One region of the Dyella agri genome, then DNA from elsewhere that is predicted to be linked to it. Evidence: riboswitches for the same ligand, from Rfam matches in the RefSeq annotation. Region 1 holds a riboswitch; each other region holds the start of a gene.
The links. A riboswitch is a leader RNA that binds a small molecule or an ion and turns the genes downstream of it on or off. The one in region 1 is predicted to bind cobalamin.
Positions count from the first base shown of each region.

Region 2: it holds a riboswitch for cobalamin, as region 1 does, so the genes downstream of both, metE (5-methyltetrahydropteroyltriglutamate--homocysteine S-methyltransferase) here and ISP14_RS04975 (ribonucleoside-diphosphate reductase subunit alpha) in region 1, are expected to answer to the same signal.
Region 3: it holds a riboswitch for cobalamin, as region 1 does, so the genes downstream of both, btuB (TonB-dependent vitamin B12 receptor) here and ISP14_RS04975 (ribonucleoside-diphosphate reductase subunit alpha) in region 1, are expected to answer to the same signal.

Region 1 covers NZ_JADIKL010000002.1:554,588-565,164, forward strand. Annotated here, with positions in the region: gene ISP14_RS04950 (M56 family metallopeptidase) at 1-2,012, opposite strand, end outside; gene ISP14_RS04955 (BlaI/MecI/CopY family transcriptional regulator) at 2,014-2,400, opposite strand; gene ISP14_RS04960 (CPBP family intramembrane glutamic endopeptidase) at 2,505-3,170, opposite strand; gene ISP14_RS04965 (TetR/AcrR family transcriptional regulator) at 3,211-3,780, opposite strand; gene ISP14_RS04970 (ribonucleotide-diphosphate reductase subunit beta) at 3,834-4,859, opposite strand; gene ISP14_RS04975 (ribonucleoside-diphosphate reductase subunit alpha) at 5,015-7,450, opposite strand; cobalamin riboswitch at 7,708-7,921, opposite strand; gene glnK (P-II family nitrogen regulator) at 8,125-8,463, opposite strand; gene ubiK (ubiquinone biosynthesis accessory factor UbiK) at 8,644-8,901, shown strand; gene ISP14_RS04990 (YifB family Mg chelatase-like AAA ATPase) at 9,056-10,555, shown strand.
Region 2 covers NZ_JADIKL010000002.1:123,729-134,305, reverse strand. Annotated here, with positions in the region: gene ISP14_RS03240 (GGDEF domain-containing protein) at 1-558, opposite strand, end outside; gene dusB (tRNA dihydrouridine synthase DusB) at 644-1,630, shown strand; gene ISP14_RS03230 (UDP-2,3-diacylglucosamine diphosphatase) at 1,690-2,517, opposite strand; gene ISP14_RS03225 (lysophospholipid acyltransferase family protein) at 2,514-4,220, opposite strand; gene ISP14_RS03220 (SGNH/GDSL hydrolase family protein) at 4,344-5,078, opposite strand; cobalamin riboswitch at 5,148-5,354, shown strand; gene metE (5-methyltetrahydropteroyltriglutamate--homocysteine S-methyltransferase) at 5,541-7,835, shown strand; gene metK (methionine adenosyltransferase) at 8,001-9,200, shown strand; gene ISP14_RS03205 (serine/threonine-protein kinase) at 9,314-10,577, opposite strand, start outside.
Region 3 covers NZ_JADIKL010000006.1:798-11,374, forward strand. Annotated here, with positions in the region: gene btuB (TonB-dependent vitamin B12 receptor) at 1-1,640, opposite strand, end outside; cobalamin riboswitch at 1,766-1,988, opposite strand; gene nagA (N-acetylglucosamine-6-phosphate deacetylase) at 2,040-3,179, opposite strand; gene ISP14_RS11730 (SIS domain-containing protein) at 3,185-4,216, opposite strand; gene ISP14_RS11735 (GntR family transcriptional regulator) at 4,263-5,015, opposite strand; gene zwf (glucose-6-phosphate dehydrogenase) at 5,231-6,697, shown strand; gene pgl (6-phosphogluconolactonase) at 6,703-7,407, shown strand; gene edd (phosphogluconate dehydratase) at 7,781-9,625, shown strand; gene eda (bifunctional 4-hydroxy-2-oxoglutarate aldolase/2-dehydro-3-deoxy-phosphogluconate aldolase) at 9,689-10,333, shown strand; gene ISP14_RS11760 (PhzF family phenazine biosynthesis protein) at 10,347-10,577, opposite strand, start outside.

The DNA of each region.
Region 1 (10,577 bases):
AAGTCGCTGTCGTGATGTGTGGGTGCTGGCGCGGCCATCGATACCGGTTGCGCGACCCCCTTGGCGAGCGCTTCTTCCAGCAGCTTGTCCATATCACGTTCGGCCTGCGCCGATACCGCGCGCTGACGGTCACCGAGCGCCTGTTGTTGCTTGCCCAGCGCTTCCTGCCGCTGGCTCAGTGCCTGTTGCTGCGAACCCAGCGCTCCCAGCTGCCTGCCGAGTGCGGCCTGCTGGTCGCGCAGGGCCTGGCGTTCTCCGTCCAGCTTGGCGGCCTCGGCCTGCAGCGCCTTGCGTGCTTCGGACGTGGCCGGGCTGGTCCCGGCGGTACTGGCCGCGCTGTCCAGTTCGGCCATGCGGCTGTCCAGGTTTGCCTGCCGCATCGCCAGTCCGGCCTGGCGCGCACCGAATTCGCCCTGCTGGCCACCGAGGCGCCCCTGTTGTCCGCCCAGCCGGCCTTGCTGTACGCCTAGCGCCCCTTGTTGTTCGCCCAGTTTGCCTTGCTGCTGGCCCAGTGCGGTTACTGGTGCATACGCAGCCTTGGCGCGTTGGATGTAGGCGGGATCACGAATCAGGTAGGCCTTGCCGCCGCGACGGAACCACAGCAACGGTTCGTTACGCTTGCCCAGGCGCCGCACGGTGGCGAGATCGCCGACGGTACCGTTCGCGGTGACCGAGTCGCCGTCGAGCAGGGCGAAACCGTAGCCGTTGTCGTCATGCGTGCTGATGCTCACATGGTGGGCAGCAAAGCCGGCGGGCGGCGGTGGCGGCGGCGGTGCAGGTAGCTGCGCAGGCGGCGGTGGCGGCGGCATCATGCCCGGTCCGGACGACGGCGGCGGCGGTGCCTGCGGCGCGGGCGGTGGCGGTGGCGGCGCGAGCGGCAGATAGGCCCCAGCGGTGGTGCTGGCGTCCGCCGGTTTCGCGGCGCCGGCCACCACGCGGTAAGGCAGCACACCGGCCAGCGCGACCAGAGCGACGAGCAGCCAGCTGCGGACGCGCGGCATGGCGGTGGCGTTCTGTTGCAGCATGACGAGTCGCCTCTTGAGGTTGTGGAAGGTGGGAGACGCGCCGGCGAGGCCGGCGTGCAGCGGATGAGCTACGCCTAACTGCAGCAGCAGGCGGCCGTAGTCCTGCGGTGCGGCGCGTTGCTGTGCCAGGGCGAGCGCGTCGCAGGCCGCTTCGCGGTGCAGCGCGTATTCGTGCATCGCCCAGCGCAGCAGTGGATGGAAGAAGAACAGCCGCGTCGCCAGCGCGGGAATCCAGCCCAGCAGCAGGTCGCCGCGCTTGAGGTGGGCGAGTTCATGGGCCAGCGCCAGCGAGGATTCCTCGGCGCCCAGCGCGGCATGCGCGGGCCACAGCACCACCGGGCGCCAGCCGCCGCCGACCTGGGGCGAGGTGATGTCGGGGGAGACCAGCACCCTCGGCGTGCGTTGCAAGGCAAGCGAGCGGGCTTGCCGAGCGCAGCGGGTCTGCAAGCCGGTATCCGTCGCCGGTAGCGCGGCGCGGCGCAGCCGGCGGGCGAGCCGGTGCTGGTGGACCAAGGCAGGTGCCTGGGCCAGCAGCAAGGCCAGCCACAAGGTGACCAGCGCCGCGCGCCAATGGCTGGCCAGCCAGCCCGGCGTGGCATCGGCGCGAGCCGATACATCCTGGGCGGGCGTCGCAGTCGGCAGGATTGCCGTAGAAGCAGCCGCTTGTTCGATGTCCGCGGCGACGGGGAGCGAGCGAGCGGTTTCGGCTTCGGGCGCAGGGGACGCGATGCGCTGCGGAGCGAGAACGGCAGGTGCTGCTGCAGTAACCGGCGGCGCCAGCAGCGGCAGTCGGATCGGCGCCTGCCAGCAGAGGCCCAGCAGTACCTGCAGTCCCACCAGCCACCACAGCGCGCAACGCGCGGCGGCGGGCAGGCGCGGCAAGGCGCGGAGCAACAGCGCCACCACGGCAACCAGCACGATGGCCTGCAGCGAAGTCCAGGCCAGGCGTTCCAGCAGCAGGGCGGCCAGATGATCGAGTGTCGCCATCTCACTTCTCCTTGCGCGTGGTCTGCAGCCGCGCCACCAGCGCCTGCAGTTCGGCCAGTTCCTCGTCGCTGACTTCGCCGCGCTCGGCCATCCATGCCACGAACGGCGACACCGAGCCGCGCAAGGTGTTTTCCACGAAGCTGTCCACTGCGCGGCGCATGGCCTCGCCCGGCCCGGTAGCGGTGCTGTAGCGGTACATGCCCTGCGCCTGGCGGCGCTTGAGGTAACCCTTGGCGCGCAGGCGCTCCATCATGGTCAGTACGGTGGAGCGCGCGAGGCCGTGCGCTTCGCCGAAGCCGGCGGCCATTTCGCCTACGGAGACGGGCTCGTGGGCGGCGAGATAGCGCAACAGGGCAAGTTCCTGGTCGCCGATCGAAGGTCTGGACATGCGGGTACGCCTGGCTTGACTACACGTGTCGCCAAACTACGCCTGGCGACACGTGTAGTCAATAGGCCGTGGCGGCGCTGCCGGTGCCGGCCGCGTTTGCCGTCTCAGGCGAGTACCGAAGCGGCATCCACGATGAAGTGCGCGATGATGTTGACCCACAGGTTGCGCCGCCACAGATAGAGCAGCGAAAAGGCCAGGCCGCCGGTGGCGACGATCAGCTCGTGGCTCCAGCCCCAGTAGGCCACGTGGTCGATGGTGAACACGGTGAGCGAGAGCAGCAACGCGATGGCGCGGCTGCCGCTCAGCTCCTCGATCCGTTGCATCGCATAGCCGCGGAACATCACCTCTTCGGAAACCGCGGCGCGCACGGTCGAGATGAAGCGCCACCACCATGGCGTGGCCAGCAGGGCGTTGCCGCTGGCGGCATCGCCGAGGTGCAGCGCGGGCAGGATCAGGAAGTACATGGCGCCGAGCACGGCCAGCACGGCCAGGCCGGCCGCCACGCCGATCAGCGTGTTGCCGATGCCAGGCTTGCGGAAGCCGATGGATGACAGCGGCCGCCGCTCCACCTTGCGCACGTAGAGCAGCATCGCCGCGATGTAGATCCACCAGATCGCCTCGTTGCCGACGAGGTGCCAGGTGTCGGCGAACTCGTGATCCCAGATGCTGAAAGGCAGGCTGACCACGCCGAGTGCGAGCAGTAGACCGGTCAGCGTGATGAGCCAGGTGCGACGTTCGACGGTTTTGAGACGGGCGGCCAGGACCTGCATGGGTGCTTTCTCCGGAGCGGGAAGCGGGGATGGGTATGGCTCAGGCGCGCGGCCGGCTTGCGCGCGCTTCGACGACGATGCGAATGAACTGGTCGATGGCCTGCGTCGTCTGCCGGCGGTCGCCCGTGCTCATCAATTCGATGAAAAGGCCGTCGAAGACGGCGACACAGAGCGTGGCGAAGACAGGGTCGCGCTCTTGCGCGGGAAGCAGCGCGAGCACCAGCTCCGACCAGTGCGCGTTGTTGCGCTGCAGGTACTGCGCGTAGATGTGCGGATTCTGGACGGCGAGGATCTGCAGCTCGTAGAGCAGCTTCAGGTAGGGGTAGTTCTTCTCGGCGATCGCCCAGTCCCACAGCAGCCTGAGCGGCTGCTTCGGCTGTCCGTTCGCCGACCGTCGTTCGAGCAGCTGCGAAAAGGACTGCCGCAGCCGCGTCTGCATGGTTTCGAGGACTTCGGCGAGCAGCCCTTCCTTCGACCCGAAGTGGTAGATCAGCAGGCGGGCGCTGGTGCCGGTGGCCGCGGCGAGCGGGCGCAGCGAAAGATCGGCCAGACCGTGCTCAAGCAGGTAGGCAACAAGGGATTCGACCAGGGCTTCTTTACGCGTCTGCATGTAACGAACGTTACATGTAACGTTCGTTACAGGTCAAGCGGGTACATGCAGGCTCAGAACGCCATGTCGAACGCCACTTCGCCCTCCACGCCAACCTGGTAGGCGGAGACGCGGCGCTCGAAGAAGTTGGTGACTTCCTGCACGTCCTGCAGGTCCATGAAGTCGAACGGGTTCTTCGCGCCGTACTTCTTCGACAGGTCGAGCTGGGCCAGACGCTGGTCGGCCACGTATTCCAGGTACTGGCGCAGGTCTTTCACCGACAAGCCCACCACGCCGCCGGACAGCACGTCCTCGGCGAACTGCGTCTCGCAGGCGATGGCGTCCTCCAGCATCTCCTCCACTTGCGCGCGCATCTGCTCGTCGAACAGATCGGGTTCCTCGGCGCGCACGGTACGCACCACGTCGAAGGCGAAGGCCATGTGGCAGCTCTCGTCGCGGAACACCCAGTTGGTGCCGGAGGCGAGACCGTGCAGCAGGCCGCGCGAACGGAAGTAGTAGACGTAGGCAAACGCGGCGAAGAAGAACAGGCCTTCGATGCAGGCGGCGAAACAGATCAGGTTGAGCAGGAACTGGCGACGCTGTTCACGCGTCTCCAGCCGCTGCAGGTTCTGGATGGAATCGATCCACTTGAAGCAGAACTCGCCTTTGGCGCGGATCGATGGAATGTTCTCGATCGCCGCGAAGGCTTTGGCGCGCTCGCCCTGGTCGGGAATGTAGGTGTCGAGCAAGGTGAGGTAGAACTGCACGTGCAGTGCTTCCTCGTAGAGCTGGCGCGACAGGTACATGCGCGCCTCGGGCGCATTGATGTGCTGGTACAGGTTCAGCACCAGGTTGTTCGACACGATGGTGTCGCCGGTGGCGAAGAACGCGATCAGGCGGTGGATCAGGTGGCGGTCGGCCGCCGACATCTTCGTATTGAGGTCGGTGGTGTCGAGCGAAAAATCCACCTCGTCCACCGTCCAGGTGTTCTTGATGGCATTCCGGTACATCTCGTAGAACGCCGGGTAGCGCATCGGGCGCAGGGTCAGTTCGAAGCCGGGGTCGAGAATGTGCTGGGCGCGTTCGGGTTGGGCGGACATGGCGGTTCCTAAGGTCGGTGCCGGGCGATCCTTCTCCCTGCGGGAGAAGGTGCCCCGAAGGGGCGGATGAGGGTTCGGGGCCTGCCGCAGCGTTTGCGCAGGGCCGAACCCTCACCCCCAACCCCTCTCCCGATGGGAGAGGGGAGCAGGCGGCGTTACTGGCAGGCTTCGCAGTACTCGGGGTTTTCCAGCGAGCAGAACACCGCCGCCGTCGCCTGTTCCTGATCCGCCACCGGCTTGGCGGCCGGAGCAGCCGACACCGTGGTCTTGGCGATCTTGGTGGCCGGGCGCGAACGCAGGTAGTAGGTGGTCTTGATGCCAGACTTCCACGCGTACATGTACATCGAGCTGAGCTGGCCGATGTTCGGGTTTTCCATGAACAGGTTCAGCGACTGGCTCTGGTCGATGTAGGCGCCGCGCGCCGCGCCCAGGTCGATCAGCGCCTTCTGCGGCAGCTCCCATACCGTGCGGTAGATCGTGCGCAGGCGCTCGGGGATCGCCGCGATGCCCTGGATCGAACCTTCCGCCAGTTTGATCGCGTCGCGCACTTCCGCCGTCCACAGGCCCAGCGTCTTCAGCTCCTCGACCAGGTGCCGGTTCACCACCAGGAAATCGCCCGACAGCGTCTCGCGCTTGAACAGGTTGCTCACCTGCGGCTCGATGCATTCGTAGCAGCCGGCGATGGAGGCGATGGTGGCGGTCGGCGCGATGGCGATCAGCAACGAGTTGCGCAAGCCCTTGGCCTTGATCGACTCGCGCAGCGCATCCCAGCGGGCTCGATCGTTCGGTGTGGCGTTCGGCCAGTAGTCGAACTGCAGCTCGCCGTTCGCGGCGCGGCTCTCGGCGAAGCCGGGATGCGCGCCGTGTTCGGCCGCGAGCTCGTTCGACTGCGACAGCGCGTTGAAGTAGATCTCTTCGGCGATGCGGGTGGAAAGCTGCAGTGCTTCGGCCGAATCGAACGGCAGGCGAAGCTTGAAGAACACGTCCTGCAGGCCCATCACGCCCAGGCCCACCGGGCGCCACTTGCGGTTGGCCGTGGCGGCGGTGTCGATGGGATAGAAGTTCAGGTCGATCACACGGTCGAGCTGGCGCACCGCGGTGCGCACCGTCGCGGCGAGCTTGGCGAAATCGAAAGCGACGCTGCCATCGACGTTCGGCACCACGTGGCGGGCCAGATTGATCGAGCCCAGGTTGCACACTGCCGTCTCGCCGGCGTTGGTCACCTCCAGGATCTCGGTGCACAGGTTCGACAGGTGGATGACGTTTTCCGCCTTCGCGGTCTGGTTGCTGGTGGCGTTGCTGCGGTCCTTGAAGGTCATCCAGCCGTTGCCGGTCTGCGCCAGCGTGCGCAGCATGCGGGCGTACAACTCGCGCGCCTTCACCTTCTTCGCCGCCAGGCCGTTCGCTTCGGCTTCGCGGTAGGCACGCTCGAAGGTCTCGCCCCAGCTGTCGACGAAGTGCGGCACGATCTTGGGATCGAACAGCGACCACTCGCCGTCGCTCTCCACGCGGCGCATGAATTCGTCGGGGATCCAGTTGGCGAGGTTGAGGTTATGCGTGCGGCGCGCCTCGTCGCCGGTGTTGTCGCGCAGTTCGAGGAATTCCTCGATGTCGGCGTGCCACGGCTCCAGGTACACGCAGGCGGCGCCCTTGCGCTTGCCGCCTTGGTTCACCGCGGCCACCGAGGCGTCCAGCGTCTTCAGCCACGGCACCAGGCCGTTGGAGTGGCCGTTGGTGCCCTTGATCAGCGAGCCGCGCGACCGCACGCGCGAATAGGCCAGGCCGATGCCGCCGGCGAACTTGCTGAGCTTCGCCACATCGGCGTACTTGTCGTAGATCGATTCCAGCGAGTCGGTCGGCGAGTCGAGCAGGAAGCACGAGCTGAGCTGCTCGTGCGCGGTGCCGGCGTTGAACAGCGTGGGCGAGCTGGCAATGTATTCCAGCGAGGACAGCAGGCGGTACAGCTCCAGCGTCTCGCCGATCTCGCTGCCGCCCAGCGCGCAGGCGATGCGCATGAAGAAGTGCTGCGGCGTCTCGATCACCAGGCGCTTCTGCGGATGGCGCAGCAGGTAGCGGTCGTACACCGTGCGCAGGCCGAAATACTCGAAGCGGCGCGTGGCCAGCGTATCGATCGCGTCGTTGAGCTTGCGTGCGTTCGCGGCGACGAAGTCGCGCAGGCGGTCGTTGAGGATGCCCAGTTCGGCGCCGCGCGCGATCGACTGCGAGAAGCTCTGGATTTCCTGGCCGCTCACTTCCTTTTCGATATAGGCGCCGAGCAGGCGCGCGGCGAGCTGGCCGTATTCGGGCTCCTCGGCGGTGAGGGCGGCGGCGGTGCGGATCGAGAGCTGGTCCAGCTCCTGCGTGGTGGCGCCGTCGTACAGGCCGCCGATGGTTTTCAGCGCCACGCGCAGCGGGTCGACCGCATGCAGGCCTTCGGCGCTGCGGGTCACCGCGCGCACGATCTTGTTGACGTCCACCGTCTCCTGGCCGCCATTGCGCTTGGTCACGCGCATCTGGCCGGGGTTGTGCGGCGGGGTGAGGGCGAAAGGTTCGGCCGGGGCGGCTTGTTGTTTTTCTTGTGTGGCAGGCATCGGGGTTTCGCTGGTGGGTGCCGTGGCCTCGTCGGCCCCGGCGGAAAACACGGACGGCTCCGCGCGGGCGCCGGAACGCTCGCGGGCGGCGGTATCGAGAGGCTGCATGTCGGTGACTCCAGACCGTGGTGATCAACCACCTGCTCCCGCGCGCAGGGCTGAAGTGGCGGTTGCTCGCGGACGGTCGCGCCATCGGGCGGCAAGCCCGATGATCCGACGCGCCTCCCCGCGGAAGCCGTCACCACTCGGCATGGCGCTCCGGCCATGCCGTGTCGGCAGGTCTTCGGACTTGCGGACATGGGCCTTGCGGCCCGCCTACTTGCCTTCGCTTCCCGGCCGCTGCGAGCCAGTGCGATCTCAAGGCGTTCGTTTCCGCTTACCGCTGCGGGGCAGTTCCGGATTCGCACCGGATTCCCTTTTGAGCCCGGCCGACGATCGCGTCTGGCAGGGCACCGACAAGCACAACATATCGGGTTGATCGGGAGGGGTCAACCCAATAACTTGTGTACAAGTCGGTGGATAAGTGCTCTCGACCCGCAGCATGGCAGGGCCGCGCGGCGGCGGTCGCGCTGTCTGGTCGACAGGGGTGGGGCTGCAGTCTGGGTGTGCGGCGCCGGCTTTCGGCGCGAAGCCGGGCGGGCCGCTGCAGGGCGGGCGGAAAGCGCCTGGACGGGTTACAGCGCGTCCTGGTCCAGCTCGCCGGTACGGATGCGGATCACCTGCTCCAGGGAACTGACGAAGATCTTGCCGTCGCCGATCTTGCCGGTGCGGGCGGAGTTCTGGATCGCCTCCAGCACGCGGTCGAGCTGTTCGTCGGCCACCGCCGCCTCCAGCTTGATCTTGGGCAGGAAATCGACCACGTATTCGGCGCCGCGGTACAGCTCGGTGTGGCCTTTCTGGCGGCCGAAGCCCTTCACCTCGGTCACCGTGATGCCTTGCACGCCGACCTCGGCCAGCGCCTCGCGCACGTCGTCGAGCTTGAACGGCTTGATGATCGCCACGACCAGCTTCATGGGGTGTCCTCGACAAGGGCGTCCGGCGTGACGCGGACCGCCATTGTGCCTTTACGGCCTTCCGCTGTCGCGGGAGCGTTGGCTGTAGGAAAATCCCTACACCAAATCACGGAGTCGGCCGATGGCGCGTCCATCTTTTGTTCACGGATACTTTTCCCCGACAAGTTCGAGGCGTCGTCCATGATGGACCGACTTGATATCGACCAGCTGGCACGACGCCTGGCATCGTTGGTTCCGCCCGGAGTGGCACAGGCGCAACAGGATTTGCGAACCAATTTCCACGATGTCCTGGCGCAGGGATTGCGCCGCCTCGATCTGGTCACCCGCGAGGAATTCGACGTCCAGAGCCAGGTGCTTGCACGCACCCGCGCCAAGGTCGAGGAGTTGGAGCGACGCGTGGCCGAACTCGAGGCCGCTGCCGCCACCCGCGGGGACTAGCACGACCAAGCCTCCCGGGAGCCGCCCCCGATCTGTCACCCTCACCCCGAGCTAACGGTCGGGGGCGGTTATTTCTTACCAGACGCCGCGAATGGAGTCGCTCGATGCTCGTGTGTGACGGCGATTTCCGCGCGCGCGTGCAGCCGATGGCTCCATGAGCCTCGCCGTCACCCTCAGCCGCGCCCAGGAAGGCATCGCCGCACCGCAGGTGATGGTCGAGGTGCATCTTTCCGGCGGCTTGCCGGCCACCAACATCGTGGGCCTGCCCGAAGCCGCCGTGCGCGAGGCGCGCGACCGCGTGCGGGTGGCGATCCAGAACACCGCCTTCGAGTACCCCGGCCGCAAGGTCACCGTGAACCTGGCGCCGGCCGAGTTGCCCAAGGACGGGGGCCGCTTCGACCTGCCGATCGCGCTAGGCATTCTCGCCGCCAGCGGCCAGGTGCCGCGCGAGAAGCTGGACGACTGCGAATTCCTTGGCGAGCTGGCGCTGAGCGGTTCGCTGCGCAGCGTGTCCGGCGTGTTGCCGGCGTTGCTACGGGCGCGAGCGCGTGGCCGCCGCGTGGTGGTGCCGCGCGCGAACGCCGCCGAAGCCGCGCTGGTGTCGGAAGTGGACGTGCGCGTGGCCGATACCCTGGCCGAGGTCTGTGGCTGGCTGCGCGGCGCGCAGGATCTGCCGACACCGACGGGTGTGTCCAGCGAGGGCGGCATCCACGACGGCCCCGATCTGCGCGATGTGCGTGGACAATTGCAGGCCCGGCGGGCGCTGGAGATTGCCGCCGTGGGCGGCCATCACCTGCTGCTGGTGGGGCCGCCAGGCACCGGCAAGACCATGCTGGCCGAACGCCTTCCCGGCATCCTGCCGCCGCTTTCCGAATCCGAGGCGCTGGAAACCTGCGCGGTGCTGTCGGTGGCCGGCCAAGCCACCGATCCCGCACGTTGGCGGCGCCGGCCGTTCCGGGCGCCGCACCATACCGCCTCGGCGGTGGCGCTGGTGGGCGGCGGTTCGCAGCCGCGGCCGGGCGAGATTTCGCTGGCGCACAACGGCGTGCTGTTTCTGGACGAGCTGCCGGAGTTCAGCCGTCACGTGCTGGAGGTGCTGCGCGAGCCGCTGGAGTCGGGTTGCATCGTGGTTTCGCGCGCGGCGCGGCAATCCACCTTTCCCGCGCAGTTCCAGCTGGTGGCAGCGATGAATCCGTGCCCCTGCGGCTACGCCGGCGATCCGCGGCGGCAATGCCGCTGCACGCCCGAGCAGGTCCAACGTTATCGCGCGCGGATATCCGGACCGTTGCTGGATCGTATCGATCTCGCGGTCGAGGTGCCGCCCCTGCCGTTGCGCGAGATGGATGCAGCGCGTGGCGCGCGCGACGAGGATTCCGCCACGGTGCGTGCTCGCGTGCTGCGGGCGCGACGGCACGCCCTGATGCGCGCGGGACGGCCCAACGGGGAGATCAGCCATCGCGAGCTGGAGCGCGATTGCGCGCTGGGTTCGGCAGAACGGCGCTGGTACGAGCAGGCGCTGGAGCGGCTGGGGCTCTCCGCGCGCGCCTATCATCGCGTGTTGCGGGTGGCGCGCACGATCGCCGATCTCGATGGCGGCGTCGCGTTGCTCGAACGCGAACATCTGGCCGAGGCATTGCAGTACCGGCGGATGTAACGCAGGCGTGGTGGGGAAGAGT
Region 2 (10,577 bases), 430 kb from region 1:
GGCGATGCCCTCGTCATTCTCGGCATCGCCCATGCCGAAATCGTCACCGAGCGCGCGATAGGCCTCCGTCGACTGATGGCACAACGGCAAGGCCTTGGCCGCCTTTTCGTCGAGCGCATAGGCATCGCACAGCTGAAAACGCGCCCAGGCCGCGATGCCGGGATCGGCGTGGCCCAGTACCTTGTCGGCAGCCCGCAGCGCCTCGCCTAGGCCGTCGCCCACCCCGTTCGCGATGTCGTGCCGGGCCCGCAGGAAACCCGCGGCGGCAGCGGCCACCGGGTCGTGCGCTACCGCGGCCAGGCCATCGAGCCGCAACGTGGCCTCGGCCAGCGCGGCATCGTCGTTGCTGTTGATCGCGGCGGTGCCCATGCCCCACAGCAGCTCGCGCTCACGCGCCGGCTGCAGGGTGGTACCCGCTTGGTCGAGCTGCTGGCGAACCGCGGCGATCAGGCCATGTGGATCGGCCACGACTTGCTCGCGGAATCCATTCATGGATGCCGCGACGGCCGGCATCGCCACCAGCGCCAGCAATAACCCCAGCCACGGCCCCCTGCGCATCCCAGGCCCATTCCCTGTCAAGTACCACTCGTCGCGATCATAGCTTTTCCGGGCGCCGGTCACACTCTCCGCCTACAATGGCGGGATGCAGATTGGCCCCTACCGCCTCGACCCGCCGCTGGTGCTGGCCCCCATGGCCGGCGTCACCGACAAGCCGTTCCGCCTGCTGTGCAAGCGGCTGGGCGCCGGCCTGGCCGTGTCGGAGATGACCACCGCCGACCCGCGCCTGTGGCACACGCGCAAGTCGCTCAGGCGGATGGACCATGCCGGCGAACCCGAACCGGTGAGCGTGCAGATCGCCGGCTACGACCCGGCGATGCTGGCCGAGGCCGCACGCTTCAACGTGGCCAACGGCGCGCAGATCATCGACATCAACATGGGCTGCCCGGCGAAGAAGGTGTGCAACGTGTGGTCCGGCTCCGCCCTGCTGCAGGACGAGCCCCTGGTAGCACGCATCTGCAAGGCCGTGGCCGATGCCGTGGCGGTGCCGGTGACGCTGAAAATCCGCACCGGCTGGGACCGCGAGCACAAGAACGCACTCAGCATCGCGCGCATCGCCGAGGACGCGGGCATCGCCGCGCTCGCTGTGCACGGGCGTACCCGTGCCGACAAATACGAGGGCGAAGCGGAATACGAAACCATCGCCGCAGTGAAGGCCAGCGTGCGCATCCCGGTGTTCGCCAACGGCGACGTGACAACACCCCGGCAGGCCAGGCACGTGCTGGACGCCACCGGCGCCGATGCGCTGATGATCGGCCGCGGCGCCCAAGGCCGGCCATGGATCTTCCGCGAGATCGCCCACTTTCTCGCCACCGGCGAGCAGCTGCCCGAACCGACACCGGACGAAGTGGCGGCGATCCTGCTCGGCCACCTGGAACACCTCTACGCCTTCTACGGCGAACAGGGAGGCGTGCGCATCGCGCGCAAGCACCTCGGCTGGTACGCGAAGGACCGCCCGGAAAACGCCGCCTTCCGCAGCGTGGTCAACCGCGCGGAGACCGCGACCGAGCAACTCCGCCTGACCCGCGACTACTTCGCCGCGCAGTCGGCCGGCGAGCGCCTCGCCGCCTGATATCCAGAGCTTGTCCGCAATCTACGGGTGCCCAGTACCCGTAGATTGCGAACAAGCGTTCAAGCAGCCAGCTCCTGCGGCAACTCCACCATCGTGAGACGCAACCGCGGCGGCAGCTCGGCCTGCACCTCGCCGCGATGACCGAGCAAGCGCAACGTGCCGTCCATGTCCTCGGTCAGCACGGTGAGGCTTTCCACCCAGTCGCCGTCGTTGGCGTAGATCAGGCCGTCGCGCTGGATCAGTCCGGCGCGGTGGATGTGCCCGCAGACGATGCCGTCGAGCCGGCGCCGCGCGACATCGTCCAGGCCGGCCTGCACGAAACGCTCGATGTAGCGCTCGGCAGCGCCGCTGCGCCGCTTCACGAACTCCGACAGCGACCAATAACGCAAGCCGGCGCGCCGGCGCGCGCGGTTGAGCAGGCGGTTGCAGGTCAGGATGCGGTAGTACAGCCAGTCGCCCAGGCGCTCCTGCAGGCCGCCGAACTGGGTGACGTTGTCGTAGTCGTCGCCGTGCGTCACCAGCAGGCGGCGACCATCGGCGGTGACGTGGACCGCGCGCCGCCGCACCCGCATGCCGGGCAGCATCAGCCCGCACACCCGCCGCAGCGGCCGGTCGTGGTTGCCGGGCACATAGACGATCGCCGTGCCGCGCGCGTGCAACGCGTGCAGCGCCTCGATCACGCGCGCATGCGCGTCGTTCCATTGCGTGCGCCCCTCCACCATCCACCACAGATCGACGATGTCGCCCACCAGGTACAACTGGCGGCAGCGCAGGTTGTTGAGAAAGTCCGCCAGCTCCGCCGCGTGGCAGTGCTTGGTGCCCAGGTGCACGTCGGAAATGAACGCCGTCCGCAACCGCCGTTCGGACGGGGCGGCCGGCCGCTTCATGCCAGCGCGTCCTGCCGGCGTTCCAGGTAGCGCTGGCGTTTGCGCGGTCGCAGCCGCTCCAGGTCCACCTCGATCAATCCGTCGATGGAACCGCTGAAGTCCGGATCCACGCCGAAGGCGAGGAAGCGCGCCCCGCCGGGTTCGCACAGCTCGGTGTACTGCTTGTACAGCATCGGCACCGACGCACCGAGCCGATCCAGCGCCAGCTTCAGCGCGTCGTGTGCGGCGTTGTCGTCGAGCCCGTCGAAGGACGTCGCCGCGGACTCGAAGGCGAACGGTCGGCGGGCATCGGCCAGTGGCTGCGTGCTGCCGTAGTAGCGCTGGTAATACGCCACGATCTGTTCGCTCGCCGCGCGCGGCAATGCGGCGCTGATCGACACCGCGCCGTACAGGTAGCGTACGCCCGGGTAGCGTTGCAGGTACGCGCCGATACCCTGCCACAGGTAGTCAAGGCTGCGGCTGCCCCAGTAGTCCGGTACCACGAAGCTGCGCCCCAGCTCCAGCCCCGCCGCCAACCGCGGCACGGCCGCGTCCGCGTAGCGGAACAGCGACGCGGTGTACAAGCCGGCCAGCCCCGTGCGCGCCAGCGCTTCGGCGCCGCGCATCACGCGGTAAGCGCCAGCGATGCGCGCAGCCTGCGGATCCCACACCAGGATGTGGTCGTAGTACGCATCGTAGGCGTCGAGGTCGCGGCTGCGGCCGGTGCCCTCGCCCACCTCGCGGAAGGTCAGCTCGCGCAGCCGGCCGATCTCCTGCAGCAGCGGCGAACCGCCGATGGCGCGGGCGAGGCGGATCTGCTTGCCGTCGCTGGTAGCGCCGAGCAGTTCGGCGGCGGTCACCGCCGCCGCCAGCACGGCAGCGTCGACCGGCGCCGCCAGCGGCGCGGGACCGCTCGCGGCCACCATTTCGCCGCGACCGAGCGCGTGCAGCGTCTGGCGGATGCGCCGGAGCGCATCCTGTTCGCGCTCCTCGTCGACGACCCTCATCGGCTCGCCGACATGCAGGCGCACCGGCCGATGCCGGCGGGCCAGCATCTCCCGTGCCAGCAATGCCGTCGACGCCGGACGGCACAGCGCGGAGACTCCATAAAACAGCGCCGAATTGCGCGCCTCGATGCGCACCGGCAACACCGGTGCCGACGCACGGCGCGCGAAGCGCAGGAAGCCGGGGCGCCAGCGCGTGTCGCTCACGCCGCGCAGACCCAGCCGCGAGACCTCGCCGGCCGGAAACACGATCACGCACTGCCCGTCGCGCAGTGCGCGTTCCACCCGGCGCAGGCTGGCCGCGCCGGCGCTGCCGCCGAACACGCGCACCGGCAGCATCAGTTCCGCCAGCGGTTCCACCAGCGCCAGCATTTCGTTGGCGACGATGCGCACGTCGCGCCGCACCCGTCCCACCATGTCCAGCAGCGTCAGCGCGTCGAGCGCGCCGCACGGATGGTTGGCCACGATCAGCAACGGTCCTTGCGCGGGTATCCGCGCCAGCGCGTCCGTGTCGACGTCGTAACGCATTTCCAGCCACCGCATGCTCGCCTCGACGAAGGCAAACCCGCGCAGGTGGCCGTGCTCGGCGCAGAAGGTGTCGATGCCGTCGAATCCCGACCAGCGCGCCAGCCCGTGCAGCAGCGGCACGGCCAGACGTCCGCGCCCGCCGCGGAACCAGTGCGGATAGCGTTGCTGCACACGCTGCTCGATCGCTTGCATGGCGACGACCCTCGGCTTGGCCCGTCGCAAGATTGCGCGGCTACCGGGACGGCCGCGTTGCGCTCCCGCGTCAGCCGCGTGACAAGGCTCCCGGCGCGTGAAGAAAGGGCAACCGGCGCATGCTTATTCCGGCGCGCGAGCCGCGGGCGCGGCGACGTGGAAACCGTAATCCGCCAACACCGTCGTAAGCGCCGCGATCCAGATCGCATAGCCCGCCGGGCTCATATGCAAGCCGTCCGCACGGAACAGCTGCGGTTGCGGTTTGCCCTGCGCATCCAGCATCCGCGAGGCGACATCCACGAAGCGCACGTCGCGCTGCGTCACTGCCCATTGCCTGATGAGCTGGTTCGCCTCGCGCATCCGCGGCCACAGCGACCAGCGCGCCAGGCTGGGCTTGATCGAGATATAGGCCACCGGCGCACCCGGCAGATCGCGCCGCACGCGCGCCACGAAGGCACGGAAATCGCCGGCCACCTGCTGCGGCGACAAGCCCTCTTCGATGTCGTTGTCTCCTGCGTACATCACGATCAGCGCGGGGTGGTACGGCACCGCGATGCGGTCGGCGTAGTAGGTCGAGTCGGCGATGGCCGAGCCGCCGAAGCCGCGGTCGATCACCGGCACGCCGGGAAAGTCACCGGCCAGCGTGGGCGTCCAGAAGCGGATGGACGAGCTGCCGATGAACAGCACCCCGTGCGGCGGCGGCGGGTCGATGCGGTCGTGCGCCACGAAGGCGTCAATGTCGGCGCGCCACTGCGAGGGCGCGGGCGGATGCCCGTCGGCCGCCACCGCTACCGACACGACGAGCAACCAGGCCATACCCAACAGCCAGCGGACGCCTGTGCGCAGGGAATGCTTCATAGCAAAGCTCCACGGATGCGAACCGGCATTATGCAAATCCGTTCGTTGACGGATGCCCGGCGACAGGCGTAATTTGCGCGTCGCCGAGGTTTCCATCCTTTCATCCGAATGAAAGGATGGAATGAAGAGGGAAGCCGGTGCGAATCCGGCGCTGCCCCGCAGCGGTATGTGGAAACGACCTCCGTCACCAGCACTGGGTGCGACGCATCTGGGAAGCGACGGACAGTAGGCACTCTGTCCACGAGCCCGAATACCTGCCTCGGCCGGAAGCGGCATCGCCGCATCCGTCCGACCTGGCGTCTCCGCGGGGAGACACCGGAGCCGTGCGCAGCCGCCCAGGCTGTGCCGGCTCTGCCTGCCCGCGGCCGCGCCGGTTCGCCCGCGGGGGCGAAGGTCACCGGCCGGCCGCCACGCCGACCACCCTTCGTTCCTCTTTGCCCATTCATGCAAGAGGAATCATCCATGTCACTCGTTACCCACCTCGGTTTTCCGCGCATCGGCCTGAAGCGTGAGCTGAAGCGTGCACTGGAAACCCACTGGCAAGGCGATACGCCAGCCGGGGCCCTGCTCGATACCGCCCGCACGCTGCGCGCGCGGCATTGGCAGCTCGCCCACGACGCCGGCGCCGATGTCGTGCCCTGCAACGACTTCAGCCTGTACGACCACGTGCTCGACACCGCCGTGCTGTTCGATGCGATTCCCGAGCGCTATCGCCCGGTGTTCGCCGAAAGCCATCTGGACGGCTATTTTGCAATGGCCCGCGGCCACAAGCGCGGCGGCCACGACCTGCACGCGCTGGAAATGACCAAGTGGTTCGATACCAACTACCACTACCTGGTGCCCGAGTTGCATGCCGGCCAACGCTTCGCCCTGGTCGGCGACAAGCCGCTGGCGGAATTCCGCGAGGCCCGGGCGCTGGGCCACCACGCACGGCCGGTACTGCTGGGTCCGGTTTCGTTCCTGCTGCTGTCCAAGACCGTGGACGGCAGCGACCGGCTGGCCTTGCTCGACGCCCTGCTGCCTGCCTACGTCGAACTGCTGCGCCAGCTGGCCGCGGCCGGCGCCGACTGGGTGCAATTGGACGAGCCCTGCCTGGTGCTCGATCAGGACGCCGACGATCACGCCGCCTATCGCCGCGCCTATGCGGCGCTGGCGGAGGCCGGCGGCCCGAAGATCATGCTGGCCAGCTACTTCGGCGCGCTGGGCGACAATCTCGCGCTCGCCGCCGGTTTGCCGGTGGCCGGCCTGCACGTCGACCTGGTGCGCGCGCCACAGCAGCTCGATGCCGTGCTCGGCGCGCTGCCTACCGATCGCGTGCTGAGTGCCGGCATCGTCGACGGCCGTAACGTGTGGCGCAGCCGCCCCGAGCGCGTGCTGCCTTTGTTGCGCAAGGCACGCGCACACCTGGGCGCCTCGCGGCTGTGGCTGGCATCGTCCTGCTCGCTGCTGCACGTGCCGATCGATCTCGATGCCGAAACCGCACTCGCTCCGGCGCGCGGCGCCACGATGGCGTTCGCACGGCAGAAGATAGAGGAATTGCGTGTTTACGCTGACGCGCTGGCCGGCCACACGGAAGCCGAAGCTGCGCTGCAGGCGCAACAAGCCCTGCTCGATCGCCAAGCCCAGCAGCCAGGTGTGCGCAATCCCGCAGTGCGTGGCCGTCTGCGCGAACTGAGCCCACAGATGGCGTTGCGCCGATCACCCTATGCTTCGCGGCGTACAGCACAGACCGAGTCGCTGCCCCTGCCGCCGCTGCCCACCACCACGATCGGCTCGTTCCCGCAGACCGATGAACTGCGCAAGGCACGCGCGGCACACCGTGGCGGCAAACTGGACGATGCCGCCTACGAGGCGCGGCTCCAGGCCGAGGTGGAGCGCGTGGTGCGCTTCCAGGAGGAAATCGGCCTGGACGTGCTGGTGCATGGCGAGCCCGAGCGCAACGACATGGTGGAGTACTTCGGCGAGCAGTTGGACGGCTACCTGTTCACCAAGCTCGGCTGGGTGCAGAGCTACGGCTCGCGCTGCGTGAAGCCGCCGGTGATCTGGGGCGATGTGGCGCGACCCGCACCGATGACGGTGCGCTGGTCGACCTACGCGCAATCGCTCACCGGGCGGCCGATGAAGGGCATGCTCACCGGCCCGGTCACCATGCTGCAGTGGTCGTTCGTGCGCGATGACCTGCCGCGCGAAACCGTGTGCCGACAGATCGCTCTGGCGCTGCGCGACGAGGTGCACGACCTCGAGGCGGCCGGCATCCGGGTGATCCAGATCGACGAGCCCGCGCTGCGCGAAGGCCTGCCGCTGCGCCACGCCGACTGGCCGAACTATCTGGCCTGGGCGGTGGAATGCTTCCGCATCACCGCCGGCGGCGTGCGCGACGCCACCCAGATCCACACCCACATGTGCTACTCCGAGTTCAACGACATCATCGAGGCGGTAGCCGCGATGGATGCCGACGTGATCTCGATCGAGACCAGCCGCTCACGGATGGAACTGCTGGATGCCTTCGTGCGCTTTCGTTACCCCAACGGCATCGGCCCCGGCGTGTACGACATCCATTCGCCGCGCGTGCCCACGCAAGAGGAGATGCTTGAGCTGCTGCGCAAAGCACTGCAGGTGCTGCAGCCCAGCCAGCTCTGGGTCAACCCCGATTGCGGCCTGAAGACCCGCGGCTGGCCGGAGGTGGAAGCGGCGCTGCACGGCATGCTGGCCTGCGCCCGCCAGCTCCGCGCGGAACTGGCGCCTACCATGGCCTGAGTCCGCCGGCCGGCGGCTCCGCGGCGGGGCCGCCGGCCATTCGGACGTCTGAACGCGCAGCTAACCGGCAGGCCGCCAGAATCTCGGCCGGCTGCAAAAGCCGGGACGGCGTTGTATGATGCCGCTTCTTTTATCTCTTTATCCGTACACGAGGATATAATCGCGATGTCCAGCCACCTGTTCACCTCCGAGTCCGTCTCCGAAGGCCATCCGGACAAGGTCGCCGACCAGATCTCCGACGCCGTGCTCGACGCGATCCTCGCGCAGGATCCGCGCGCCCGCGTGGCCTGCGAAACCATGGTCAAGACCGGCGTGGCGATCGTCGCCGGCGAAATCACCACCAGCGCCTGGATCGACCTCGAGGCGATCACCCGCAAGGTGATCCTCGACATCGGCTACAACTCCAGCGACGTCGGTTTCGACGGCGCCACCTGCGGCGTGCTGAACCTGATCGGCAAGCAGTCGCCCGACATCAACCAGGGCGTGGACCGCAAGAAGCCCGAGGAACAGGGCGCCGGCGACCAGGGCCTGATGTTCGGCTACGCCACCAACGAAACCAAGGACTACATGCCGGCGGCGATCCACTATTCGCATCGCCTGGTCGAGCAGCAGGCCAAGGTCCGCAAGAAGAAGAACTCGCCGCTGCCGTGGCTGCGCCCGGACGCGAAGAGCCAGGTCACCCTGCGCTACGACAACGGCGTAGCCACCGCGATCGACGCCGTGGTGCTCAGCACCCAGCACGATCCGGGCGTGAAGCAGAAGGATCTGATCGAGGCCGTGCGCGAGCACATCATCAAGCCGGTGCTGCCGGCCAAGCTACTGCACAAGGGCACCAAGTTCCACATCAATCCGACCGGCAAGTTCGAGATCGGCGGCCCGGTGGGCGACTGCGGCCTGACCGGCCGCAAGATCATCGTCGACACCTACGGCGGCTGGGCCCGCCACGGCGGCGGCGCGTTCTCGGGCAAGGATCCGTCCAAGGTGGACCGCTCGGCCGCCTACGCTGCGCGCTACGTGGCCAAGAATATCGTGGCTGCCGGCATCGCCGACCGCTGCGAAGTGCAGGTGAGCTACGCGATCGGCGTGGCGCACCCGACCTCGATCTCGGTCACGACCTTCGGTACCGGCAAGATCAGCGACGACAAGATCGAGAAGCTGATCCGCGCGCACTTCGACCTGCGCCCGTACGGCATCCTGCAGATGCTCGACCTGATCCATCCGATGTACCAGCAGACCGCCAGCTACGGCCACTTCGGCCGCAGCCCGGTCGAGGTCAAGGGCAAGGACGGCAAGGGCTACACCGCGTTCTCGTGGGAAAAGACCGACAAGGCCGAGGCACTGCGCAAGGCTGCCAAGCTGAAGTAAGCCGCCGCCACACGCCCTGGCGTAGCGCCGCAGGCGCGACGTCAAAGGACGAAATCGAAACGGGCCGCATGATGCGGCCCGTTTTCGTTTGGCGCTGGCGCAGGGAAACCGGCTTACGGGTTGAGCATGCGGATCGCCTCGTCGCGCACGCTGCGCATGGCAGCGTTGAGCGTCTTAGGGTCCATCGCGATCACTGGATCCATGTAGCGCTGGCGCACTTCGGTCGCCGCGCCGGTATCGCGCAGCTTCGCCAGCACCGAGTACAACCGCGAGGCGCTTTCGATGGTGTGCGCATCGCGCAGGCCCAGCAGTTGCTCGCGCTGTTCCAGCGCCTGCCGGTAGGCGTCGCGCGAGGCGTCCCAGTGATGGGCGTCGTCCTCGATGTCGCCGATCAGGGTGCGCGTGGCGGAAATCAGCGGGTGCTGCGGTCCCAGCACGCGCAACTGGCCGGCGAGGCACAGCTTGGCCTCGGTCAGCGCCGGCTCGTATTGGCCGGCCTCGTCCAGCAGGCTGGCGAGGCTGCCAAGCGCCATCAAGGTACTGGGATGGTCGGGCCCGAGTTGGTGTTCGTGGGCGGCGAGGATCTGCCGCTCCAGCGCGATCGCCTGCGCGTAATAGGCGCGCTGTTCGGCCGGCGCCTTGGCATAACTGCCCTGCTTGGACAGCAGCCGCACCATCACCGTCTCGGCAGCGATGGTGTCGGGGTGGTCGCCGCCCAGTTCGCGGTGACGCACGTCGATCACCCGCTGCAAATCCTCGCCAGCCGCTGCAAAAGCCTTCGGCTCCTGCGCCAGATACACCTCGTCGGTGGCGGCCATGAATGCGGCGGCCAGCGTGTCGGGGTGATCCGCGCCCAGGCGTCGTGCGCGGACGGCGGCCACCTGGCGCGCGAGCGCGAGCGAGCGCTCGTACTCGTAGCGGTAGTGCAACAGCCGGGCCTGGACCAGCATGGCGTCGAGGGTTTGCGGGTTTTCCGCGCCCAGCGCGCGGCGCTCCAGCGCCACCAGCGGCTCGGTCAGCTGCAACGCGCGTTCGCGCTGGCCTAGCCCGATCAGGGTCATCACCAGGTCGCGCTGCAACTGCATCAGGCCGGGATCGGTGGCCGGCAGGCGCGGTTTCAGCGCGGCATAGAGCGCGTCCTGCTGCTGCAGCGCCTGTTGCAGATGACCTTGTTCACCCAGCATCCGCGCCGCGCCGGATGCGGCCGCGACCCGCAGCGCGTCAGTGGGCGACTCGGCCTGCGCCAGCTTTTCGGCCTGGGCGTACATGTCCGCCGCCGCGGCAGTCTGCCCCTGCTTCTCCAGCGCCTGCGCCAGGTCGACGCGCACGGAAAGCTGGCTGCGATCGCCTGCCGGCAGCAGCTTCGTACGGACCGCC
Region 3 (10,577 bases), on a different contig from region 1:
GCCATGCGTTCCGGGCGGCGCGGCAGCAGGTTGCCGCTGTTGGCATCGGCCACGGCGTTGCCCACGTCCTTGGGCTGCTGCAAGGTGAGATAGCCCTGCACCTGCCAGCCGTCGAGGTTCACGCCGACCTGGCCTTCCAGGCCGCGGATACGCGCCTTGCTGACGTTGAAGGGCACGTAGTTCTGGCTGGGATCGAGCAGGATCAGGTCGTCGATCCGGGTCTGATAGGCGCTCAGGCCCCAGTTCCAGTTTTCCAGCTGCTGGGCCACGCCCAGCTCGGCACTGCGCGACTTCTCCGGCTTCAGGTCGGGGTTGGCCGACGGGATGCCGTAGTACGGCGGGTAGTACAAGTCGTTGAAGGTCGGGGCGTGGAAGGCTGTGCCGTAGCTGGCGTACACGCGCAGGCCGTGGTCGAAGTGGTAACCCCAGGAGGCCGCACCGGTGTCGTGGTCGCCGTACTGCTGGTTGTGGTCGTGGCGTACGGAGAGCTGCACTTCATTGCGGCCGAACGTGCCCTGGTACTGCGCGTAGGTGCCGGTGTCGTCGCGCTTGTCGGCGAGGTAGCCGGTGCTGCTGTCGATATGCTCCTGCTGATAGTCCACGCCCACCGTCAGCAACTGGTTCGAAGCGAGCGCGATGTCGTTCTGCCACGAGAACTGGTTGCGCCGCGAGTTGAAGTAGCCGGTCTGCGCCCGCGGGTAGTACGCGCCGTAGTAGGTGCCCTGGTAGTAGGTGGTGGCGAGATCCTTGCTCTGACCCGCGTTCAACGTGACCTGCCACGCTTCCAGCGGCGAGAAGCTCAGGCGCGCGCCGGCCACGCGCTGCTCGTTGACGGCATCGTTGCCGCCGTACGGGCTGCCGGCATAGTCGACGTCGTTCTTGCTGCGCAGCCAGGTGAAGGCCAGCTCGGTGCCGTTGTCCCAGCGGTAGCCGGCATTGGCCGCGCCATTCCAGTTGCGGTAGGCGTTGTCGCGCGAATCGTCCACGAAGCAGCCCGCCATCGCTTCCGCCGCGCCCATCTTGCAGCCCGGGAAGCCGCTGGTGTGTTCGCCGCCCAGGCTGAGGTTGTACCAGGCGTGCTGGTCGCCGCCGGACAGGCCGGCCTGGCTGCCGAACAGGCCATGGCTGCCCGCGGTCACGCTCAGCGACGGCGCGATGCCGCCATTGGCCTGGCCGTGACGGGTGAAGATCTGGATCACGCCGCCGATCGCGTCGGCGCCGTACAGGCTGGAGCGCGGGCCGCGCACGATTTCGATGCGCTCGATCTGCTCTACCGGGATCTGCTCCAGCGAAGCGAAGCCGGCGGTGACCGAGCCGACGCGCACGCCGTCGATCAGCACCAGCGTGTGGGTGGAGTTGGTGCCGCGCATGAACAGCGAGCTGGTCTGGCCCATGCCACCGCTCTGGGTGACGTTCACGCCGGGCAGGCCGGTGAGCAGGTCCAGCACCGACACCGGCTGCAGCCGCTCGATGTCGGCGCGGGTGATCACGGTGATCGAGGACAAGGCCTCGTCGGCGGTGATCGGCGTGCGGGTGGCGGTGACGATCACCGGTGCCAGTGCATTGGCGTCGTTCTGGTCGGCCGCGTAGGCGGAGGGTAGGCAGCACAGCAGTGCCGCAGCCAGCAAAGTCTTCTTCACGTCTCGTTCCTCGGCCGCACACCCGCGCGGCACATCGTATTCAAGGGCCGGCGAACGGAAACGGGGGCGGGAGCAGGCAGGTACGGCAAGGGCCGGACGCGTCTGTCCAGCCTCGCCCACCGCGAGCCAGCAGTCTTGTCCGGGCCGGTCTCCGGGCTCGCGAGCGACGCCGTATGCGTCGGTGGCGGCGCCTTCCCGTGCCATCGGGCACAGTGGCGACAAGCCGCACCTTGACTCGCTTACCGTTGCGGGGGCAGCGCCGGAATGATGGTGGAATCACCACGCACCGGCTTCCCGTTTCATCCTTCGGGCGACGGCCGTCGGGACACCTGAACCGGGAAAGTTTAACTTTGGGCGGCCATACGCGGCAATGTGCCGGGCCATGGCGCCTGCGCGCCGCTACGAGGAGCGGCCGCCGATCCAGCTCTGCCGCACGCGGCAATCGGCATCCATCGCGACGAGATCGGCGCGCCAGCCTACGGCGATGCGCCCGTGACTGGCGCCGAGACCGAGGAAGTCGGCGGGATAAGTGCTGGCCATGCGCACCGCCTCGTCCAGCGGCAAGCCGAGCATCTCGACGGTGTTGTGCACGGCGGCCGCCATGTCCAGCGCCGAGCCGGCGAGCACGCCGTCCGCGGTCTGGCAGATACCGTCCTTCGCGATGATGGTTTCGCCGTTCAACACGTAGCTGGGATCGTCCGCACCCACTGGTGGCATCGCATCGGTAACCAGCAGCGTCTTGCCGCGCGGCTTGGCAGCGACGGCGTTGCGCAGGCTGGCCGGATGCACGTGGTGGCCGTCGACGATGATGCCGCACCAGCTGCCGGGATCGTCCAGCGCCGCGCCCACCACGCCGGGCTCGCGGCTGCCCAGCGGCGTCATCGCGTTGAACAGGTGGGTGAACCCGCGCACGCCGGCAGCCAGCGCGGCGCGGATGGTGGCGTGGTCGGCGGCGGTATGGCCGGCATTGACGACCACACCCGCGGCGGCGAGCCGCGCGATGGCCGCGTGCGACACGCGCTCGGGTGCCAGCGTCACCAGGCGCACGCCGCGATGCGGCGCGCACAACAGTTCGAGTTCGTCCTCGCCGGGCACGTGGAACCATTTGGGATCGTGCACGCCCTTGCGCTCGGGTGCGAGGTAGGGGCCTTCGAGATGGATACCGAGCAGGCCCGGCACGCCTTCGTCGAAGGCCTGCTCCACCGCGGCCAGCGCGGCGCGCATGGTGGCGGTGCTGTCACTGATCAGCGTGGGCAGGAAGCCGGTGGTGCCGAACTTGCGGTGCGCCGCGCCGATGGTGCGGATCGTCTCCACCGTGGGTGCGGCGTTGAACAAGGCGCCGCCGCCGCCGTTCACCTGCGTGTCGATGAAGCCAGGCACCAGCAGGGCGCCGCCGAGGTCCCGCACCTGCGCCGCGCGCACGGCGGCGTGGTCATCCGGCAACAGTGCGGCGATGCGTTCGCCCTCGACCAGCACAGCGAGATCGTCGCGCCAGCCGTGGGCGGTGAGGACGCGGGCATTCGCGAGGGCGGTGGTCATGGCAGTCACACCGTTTCCGTAACCTTGTTGAGATGCGGCGGCACATCGGGATTGAAGCCGCGGCGCAGCGCCAGCTCGCTGGCGGCGCGGTAAAAGCTCTGGATGGTGAGCAACGGCGTGCACAGCGCGGGCAGGCCGGCGGCCAGCGGCAGGAAGCCCTCACCGCTGCGGCCCGGCGCAGCCACCAGCACCTGAGCGCCGCGGCCACGGAATTCGTTCGCCACGGCCAGCGTGCTTTCCAGCGTGCCGTCGTCCTGGGCGAAGCACAGCACCGGGAAGTCCGGGCCGACCAGCGCCATCGGGCCGTGCTTCACCTCGGCCGCACTGAACGCCTCGGCATGCAGGCCGCAGGTTTCCTTGAACTTCAGCGCCGCCTCCAGCGCGGCAGCGAAGCCGAAGCCACGGCCCACCACGAACAGGTTGTGCGCGCCGGCAAGGCCATCGACCAGCGCCGACCAATCCGCGTCCCAGCCCGCGCGCAGGGCGCCGGGCAGGGCTTCCAGCGCGGCGCACAGCTTCGCGTCGCCATGCCAGCGCGCGCACAGGTGCAGGATCGCGGCCAGCGCGGCGAGGTAGCTCTTGGTGGCGGCCACGCTGCGCTCAGGGCCGGCGTGCAGCGGGATCACCGTGTCGGCGACGGCGGCCAACGGCGAGTCCTCCACGTTGACCATCGCCACCACGCGCGCGCCGGCGACCTTGGCCGCCTGCGCGTTGCGCACCAGGTCGGGGCTCTTGCCCGACTGCGAGATCGCGATGAACAGCGCGCCTTCCCACTGTTGCGGCGCGGCGTACACCGAGGTGACCGAGGGCGAGGCCGAGGCGGTGACGATGCCGAGCTGGGTCTCGAACACGTATTTGGCGTAGGCGGCGGCGTGGTCGGAGCTGCCGCGCGCGCAGGTGACGATGAAACGCGGCGGCTGCGCGCGCAGCGCGGCGGCCAATTCGCCGACCACGCGCTCGTTGGCGGCGAACTGGCGTGCCACCACGTCGGCGGATTCGTGCGCTTCGCGGAACATCAAGGTGTCGCTGGCGTGCATGGTTTTCTCGTGTCGGGGGTAACGTCGCGCCGGGCGCGACGGGGGATCAATCGGCGTGCAGCTCGGCCACGAAGTCGTAGATGTCGCCGCGGTACCAGGAGCAGGTGAACTCGACCACGCGGCCGTCGTCGAGGAAGCTGCGCCGCTCGATGTTGAGCCCGGCACTGCCGGCGGCCACGTGCAGCAGGCGTGCGTGCTGCGCGCCCAGCGACACCGCGCGCAGGCGCTGCAAGGCGCGTTTCGGACGGCAACCCAGCGATTCCAGCACCTCGTACAGCGAATCGCGCACCAGCATCGGGTCGGGCAGCACGCTGGCCGGCACCACGGTGCGCTCGATCGCCAGCGGCTCGTCCTGGCCGTAGCGCACGCGGTGCAACCGCGCCACCAGCGTGCCGGGCGACAGGTTCATCGCCATCGCCTCCTCCGGCGTCACCTCGCCCACGCTGCGCTCGAAGAACTCCGAGCGCGGGTGCAGGCCGCGGTCGCGCAGGTCCTCGGTGAAGCTGGATAGCCGCGACATCGGCTTGACGATGCGCTCGGCGATGAAGGTGCCGGCGCCGTGGCGCTGGGTAAGCAGGCCTTCCTCGACCAGTCCGGCGATCGCCTTGCGCACGGTGACCCGCGACAGCTTCAGCGCCTGCGACAGGTCGCGCTCGCTGGGCAGCGCCTGGCCCGGCTCGATGTCGCGGTGCTCGACCACGTTGCGGATCGCACGGCGCAAACGCAGGTAAGCCAGCGGCTGATGCGTGGCGGGATCGCGGCAGATGCGGCGGTATTCGCGGGCCAGGGCGGTTTCCATCCTAAGAAGATACCAATAGCAAACCATTGGCCGCAAGCCGCCTGGCCATCCATTTCGACGCCGCGGTGAAAAACCACGCCAGAAGGCGGTCTCCGGGACCCTCATGAATTCGTATGCAGGGCAGTGCTTGCCCTGGTATTTCACTGGTACTATCGTCATGCCACGGGCCGAATCCCCTCCGCCCTGTCCGTTCCCCCCCGTATCGAGGTGTTTGCGTGACGGCTACCTTCCAGAAGGTCGATACCTTCGACCTGGTGATTTTCGGCGGCACCGGCGACCTCGCCCTGCGCAAGCTGCTGCCTGCACTGTTCCATCGCTACGTCGACGGCCAGATCCCTGCCGGCAGCCGCATCATCGGCGTGGCCCGCGAGCCGCTGGACGATGCCGGCTACCGCGCCCAGCTGAGCGAATCGCTGGCCGGCAACGGCGCCGACCCGGCCAAGGTCGACACCTTCCTGCAGCAGGTGTTCTATCGCCCGCTGGATGCGCGCAAGGACGAGGGCTGGGACGCGTTCGCCGCGCTGATCGGCGAGCAGCCCGAGCACATCCGCGTGTTCTACCTCTCCACCTCGCCCGAGCTGTTCGAAGACATCTGCCGGCGGCTCGGCCAGTACGGGCTGAACGGCGGGCACTCGCGCGTGGTGCTGGAAAAGCCGATCGGCCGCGACCTCGCCAGCGCGAACCGGATCAACGACGCGGTGGGCAAGGTGTTCGCCGAGTCGCAGACCTATCGCATCGACCACTACCTCGGCAAGGAAACGGTGCAGAACCTGCTGGCGCTGCGCTTCGGCAACGCCTTGTTCGAACCGCTGTGGAACGCCAGCCACATCGACCACGTGCAGATCACCGTGGCCGAAACGCTGGGCCTGGGCCGCCGCGCCGGCTACTACGACCGCGCCGGCGCGCTGCGCGACATGGTGCAGAACCATCTGCTGCAGCTGCTGTGCATGGTGGCGATGGAGCCGCCAGCCTCGCTGACGCCCGATGCGGTGCGCGACGAGAAGCTCAAGGTGCTGCGCTCGCTCAAGCGCATCGACGAAAGCAACGCCAGCCAGCTCACCGTGCGCGGCCAGTACCGCGCCGGCGTGGCCGAGGGCCAGTCGGTGCCGGGTTATCCGGACGAACTGAACGGTACCAAGTCGGATACCGAGACCTTCGTGGCCTTGAAGGCCGAGATCGAGAACTGGCGCTGGGCCGGCGTGCCGTTCTATCTGCGTACCGGCAAGCGCCTGCCCGAGCGCGTGTCCGAGATCGTGGTGGCGTTCAAGCCGGTGCCGCATTCGATCTTTGACGCCAGCGCGGGCCCGCTGGCGCAGAACCGCCTGGTGTTGCGCCTGCAGCCGGACGAAGGCGTGAAGCTGTGGCTCACCATCAAGGACCCCGGCCCCGGCGGCCTGCGCCTGCGCCACGTGCCGCTGGACATGAGCTTTGCCGAAGCCTTCGGCGTCGCCCAACCCGACGCCTATGAACGCCTGCTGCTCGACGTGGTGCGCGGCAACCCCACCTTGTTCATGCGCCGCGACGAAGTGGAGGCCGCATGGCGCTGGGCCGATCCCATCCTCGCCGCCTGGGCCGCCAGCGGCGAAGCACCGCGCCCCTACGCTTCCGGCAGCTGGGGCCCCAGCGCCTCGGTAGCGCTGATCGAGCGTGACGGCCGCACCTGGCACGAGGACAGCGAATAAGCGCCATGCCCAACGTGACCACGCACAGCTTCACGAATTGCAGCGCCCAGGCCGTGGCGCTGGCCGAACGCGTCGCCGCGCAGCTGCGCGAGGCGATCGCGGCACGCGGCACGGCCGTAATCGCGGTCTCCGGCGGCAGCACGCCTAAGGATTTCTTCGCACGGCTGTCGCGCGAGGCGCTGGACTGGGCGCAGGTCACGGTCACCCTGGTCGACGAACGCTGGGTGCCAGACACCGACGCGCGCTCCAACGCGAAGCTGGTGGAAACCACGCTGCTGCAGAACGCCGCCCGTGCCGCGCGCTTCGTGCCGCTGTACACCGGCACCCCCACGCCCGATGCCGGGCTGGCCGAGGCCGAGGCGCGCATCGCCGCGCTGCCCGCGCCATTCGACGTGGTAGTGCTGGGCATGGGCGAGGACGGCCACACCGCCTCGTTCTTCCCCGGCGGCGACCGCCTGGCCGAAGCACTCGATCCGCAGGGCACGGCAAAGGTACTGCCGATGCAGGCGCCCGGCGCCGGCGAACCGCGTATCACGCTGACGCTGCCCGTGCTGCTGGATACCCGCGCGCTGTACCTGCTGGTCAGCGGCGAGAAGAAGCGCGACCTGCTGGCCGACGTGCGACTGGGGCTGGCGGATGCGAAGAACTATCCGGTGCGCGCGGTGGTGAAGCAGGATCGCGTGCCACTGGCGGTTTATTGGTGCCCCTGACGGAGCGATCGCGGCCCATGGATGGGCCGCTCGTCGGGCAACGGCTTCACCGTTGTGCGACGGAGGTCAGGCCGGCGCAGCCGGGCTGGCCGAGCCTTGCGAGTGCAGGACTGCACTCGCAAGGCATCAGTAAAGGCTTCGCTTTTGGACGGTTCGATAAAAAGCGGGGCCTGTTGCAGGCACGGCAGCAGATCAAGAGCGCCATGCCTGATGCCGACCATGGGCTCCTGCCCATGGTCGGCTCGCCTGTGCCGGGCATAGCCCGGCGCAGGCTCCGCCGAATCAGGCGCAAAGCGCCTGATTCGCGGGCGGGCCTTCCCTGGCCCGCTGCTCGCTCCGCTTGTTGATTCCCGTTGATTCCCGGATTCGTGTCATGACCCTGCACCCCATCCTCGCCGAAGTCACCGCCCGTATCGCCCAGCGCAGCCGCGCCAGCCGCGCTGCCTATCTCGCGCGCATCGACGCCGCGCATCGCGAAGGTCCGCATCGCTCCCGGCTCTCCTGCGGCAACCTCGCCCACGGTTTTGCCGCTTGCGGCGCCCAGGACAAGGCGGCGCTGCGCAGCGGCCACGCGCCCAACCTCGGCATCGTCACCGCATACAACGACATGCTCTCGGCGCACCAGCCGTACGAGCGCTACCCCGAGCTGATCCGCCGGGTGGCGCGCGAGGCCGGTGTCACCGCGCAGGTGGCGGGCGGCGTGCCGGCGATGTGCGACGGCGTCACGCAAGGGCGTGCCGGCATGGAGCTCTCGCTGTTCTCGCGCGAAGTGATCGCGATGGCCACTGCGGTGGCGCTGTCGCACGACATGTTCGACGGCGCGCTGATGCTGGGCATCTGCGACAAGATCGTGCCGGGCCTGCTGATCGGCGCGCTGAGCTTCGGTCACCTGCCCACCATCTTCGTGCCGGCCGGGCCGATGCCCAGCGGCATCACCAACGACGCCAAGACCGCGGTGCGCCAGCGCTATGCCGAGGGCAAGGCCACGCGCGACGAGTTGCTGGAAGCCGAGGCCGCGTCCTACCACGCACCCGGCACCTGCACCTTCTACGGCACCGCCAACTCCAACCAGATGCTGATGGAGATCATGGGCCTGCACCTGCCGGGCTCCAGCTTCGTCAACCCGAATACGCCGCTGCGCGAGGCGCTCACCGAGGCTGCGGTGCATCGCCTCGCGACGATCAGCACGCCGGGCGAGCACCACACGCCGCTCGGCCACATGGTCGACGAGCGCACCATCGTCAACGGCGTGGTCGGCCTGCACGCCACCGGCGGCTCCACCAACCACTTGCTGCACCTGGTGGCGATGGCGCATGCGGCCGGCATCGTGCTGCGGCTGGAGGATTTCGACGCGCTGTCCGGCGTGGTGCCGCTGATGGCGCGCGTGTATCCGAACGGATCGGCCGACGTGAACCACTTCCACCAGGCCGGCGGCATGCCGTTCCTGATCGGCTCGCTGATCGACGCCGGCCTGCTGCACGGCGACGCACATACGGTATGGGGCCGCGGCCTCGACGCCTACCGCAAGATGCCAGCGCTGGACGCCGCCGGGAAGCTGGCGTGGCACGAGGCGAACGAAAGCGGCAACCGCGACGTGTTGCGCCCGGCCAGCGAACCGTTCCGCGCCGACGGCGGCTTGCGCGTTCTGGAAGGCAACCTCGGCCGCGCCGTCATCAAGGTGTCCTCGGTGCCGGGCGACCGGCTGGTGATCGAAGCGCCTGCCGTGGTGTTCCACGACCAGGACGACGTGAAGCAGGCCTTCGACCGTGGCGAACTCGACCGCGACTTCATCGCCGTGGTGCGCTTCCAGGGACCGAAGGCCATCGGCATGCCCGAACTGCACAAGCTCACCCCCACGCTGGGCGTGCTGCAGTCGCGCGGCCATCGCGTAGCACTGGTCACGGACGGCCGCATGTCCGGTGCCTCCGGCAAGATTCCCGCGGCCATCCACGTCACGCCCGAAGCCATCGATGCCGGCCCGCTGGGCAAGCTGCGCGACGGCGACATCATCCGCCTCGATGCCATCGCCGGCACGCTGGAAGCCAAGGTCGACGCCGCCGAGTGGGCCGCGCGCGAACAGGTGCACGCGGACCTCTCCGCGCATCACACCGGCATGGGTCGCGAGCTGTTCGCCAGCCTGCGCAATGCGGTGGGCTCGGCCGACGCCGGCGCCACCATCTTTGCCAGGCACGACCGCCACCACGCCGCCGACGCCTGATTCATCCCCGCAGGAGCGCACAGCGTGCGCTCCTGCGCCAAACCTTTCCCCGCGAGCCTTCCCATGACCCCACAAGACCACAAGCAGACCGTCCTCGCCGAAATCCTCGCGCTCGCTCCGGTGGTGCCGGTGGTGATCATCGAAGAAGTGGCCCATGCGGTGCCGATGGCGCGCGCGCTGGTCGCCGGTGGCATCCGCAGCATCGAGGTGACGTTGCGCACGCCGGCTGCGCTGGATGCGATCCGCGCCATTGCCGCCGAGGTGGAAGGCGCCGTAGTGGGTGTGGGCACCGTGCTCGACGGCCAGCAGCTCGAGGCTGCCCGCCAAGCCGGCGCGCGCTTCGCGGTATCGCCCGGCGTCTCGCCGAAGCTGCTCGACGCCGCCGACGCCAACGCGCTGCCGCTGCTGCCCGGCGTGGCCACCGCAGGCGAGGCGATGAGCCTGCTCGAACGCGGCTACAAGCACCTGAAGCTGTTCCCCGCCGTGCCCGTGGGCGGCGCGAAGCTGCTGGCCGCCTGGGCCAGCCCGCTGCCGCAGATCCGTTTCTGCCCCACCGGCGGCATCAGCCTCGCCAGCGCGCCGGATTTCCTCGCCCTGCCCAACGTGGCCTGCGTAGGTGGTTCCTGGCTCACCCCGAAGGACAAGCTGCAAGCCGGCGACTGGGCCGGCATCGAGCAGCTGGCGCGCGAGGCGGCGGCGCTGCGCTGAGCCACCCGGCCGCTCAGTAGCGGAAGCGGCCCTCGATCACCGTGATGCAGGCGCCGCCGATCCAGATGCGGCCGTCATTATCGTGCTCGATCGCCACGCGGCCTTCGCGCTGCAGCGCCACGCCCTGGCGCACCGTGTAGCTCGCCGCGGGGCGCCTCCCCTGCGCCTCCAGCAAGCGGGCCAGGGCGGCGTTGGCGCTGCCGGTGACGGGATCTTCGCCGGTGCCGAAGTTGCCGCCGGTCAT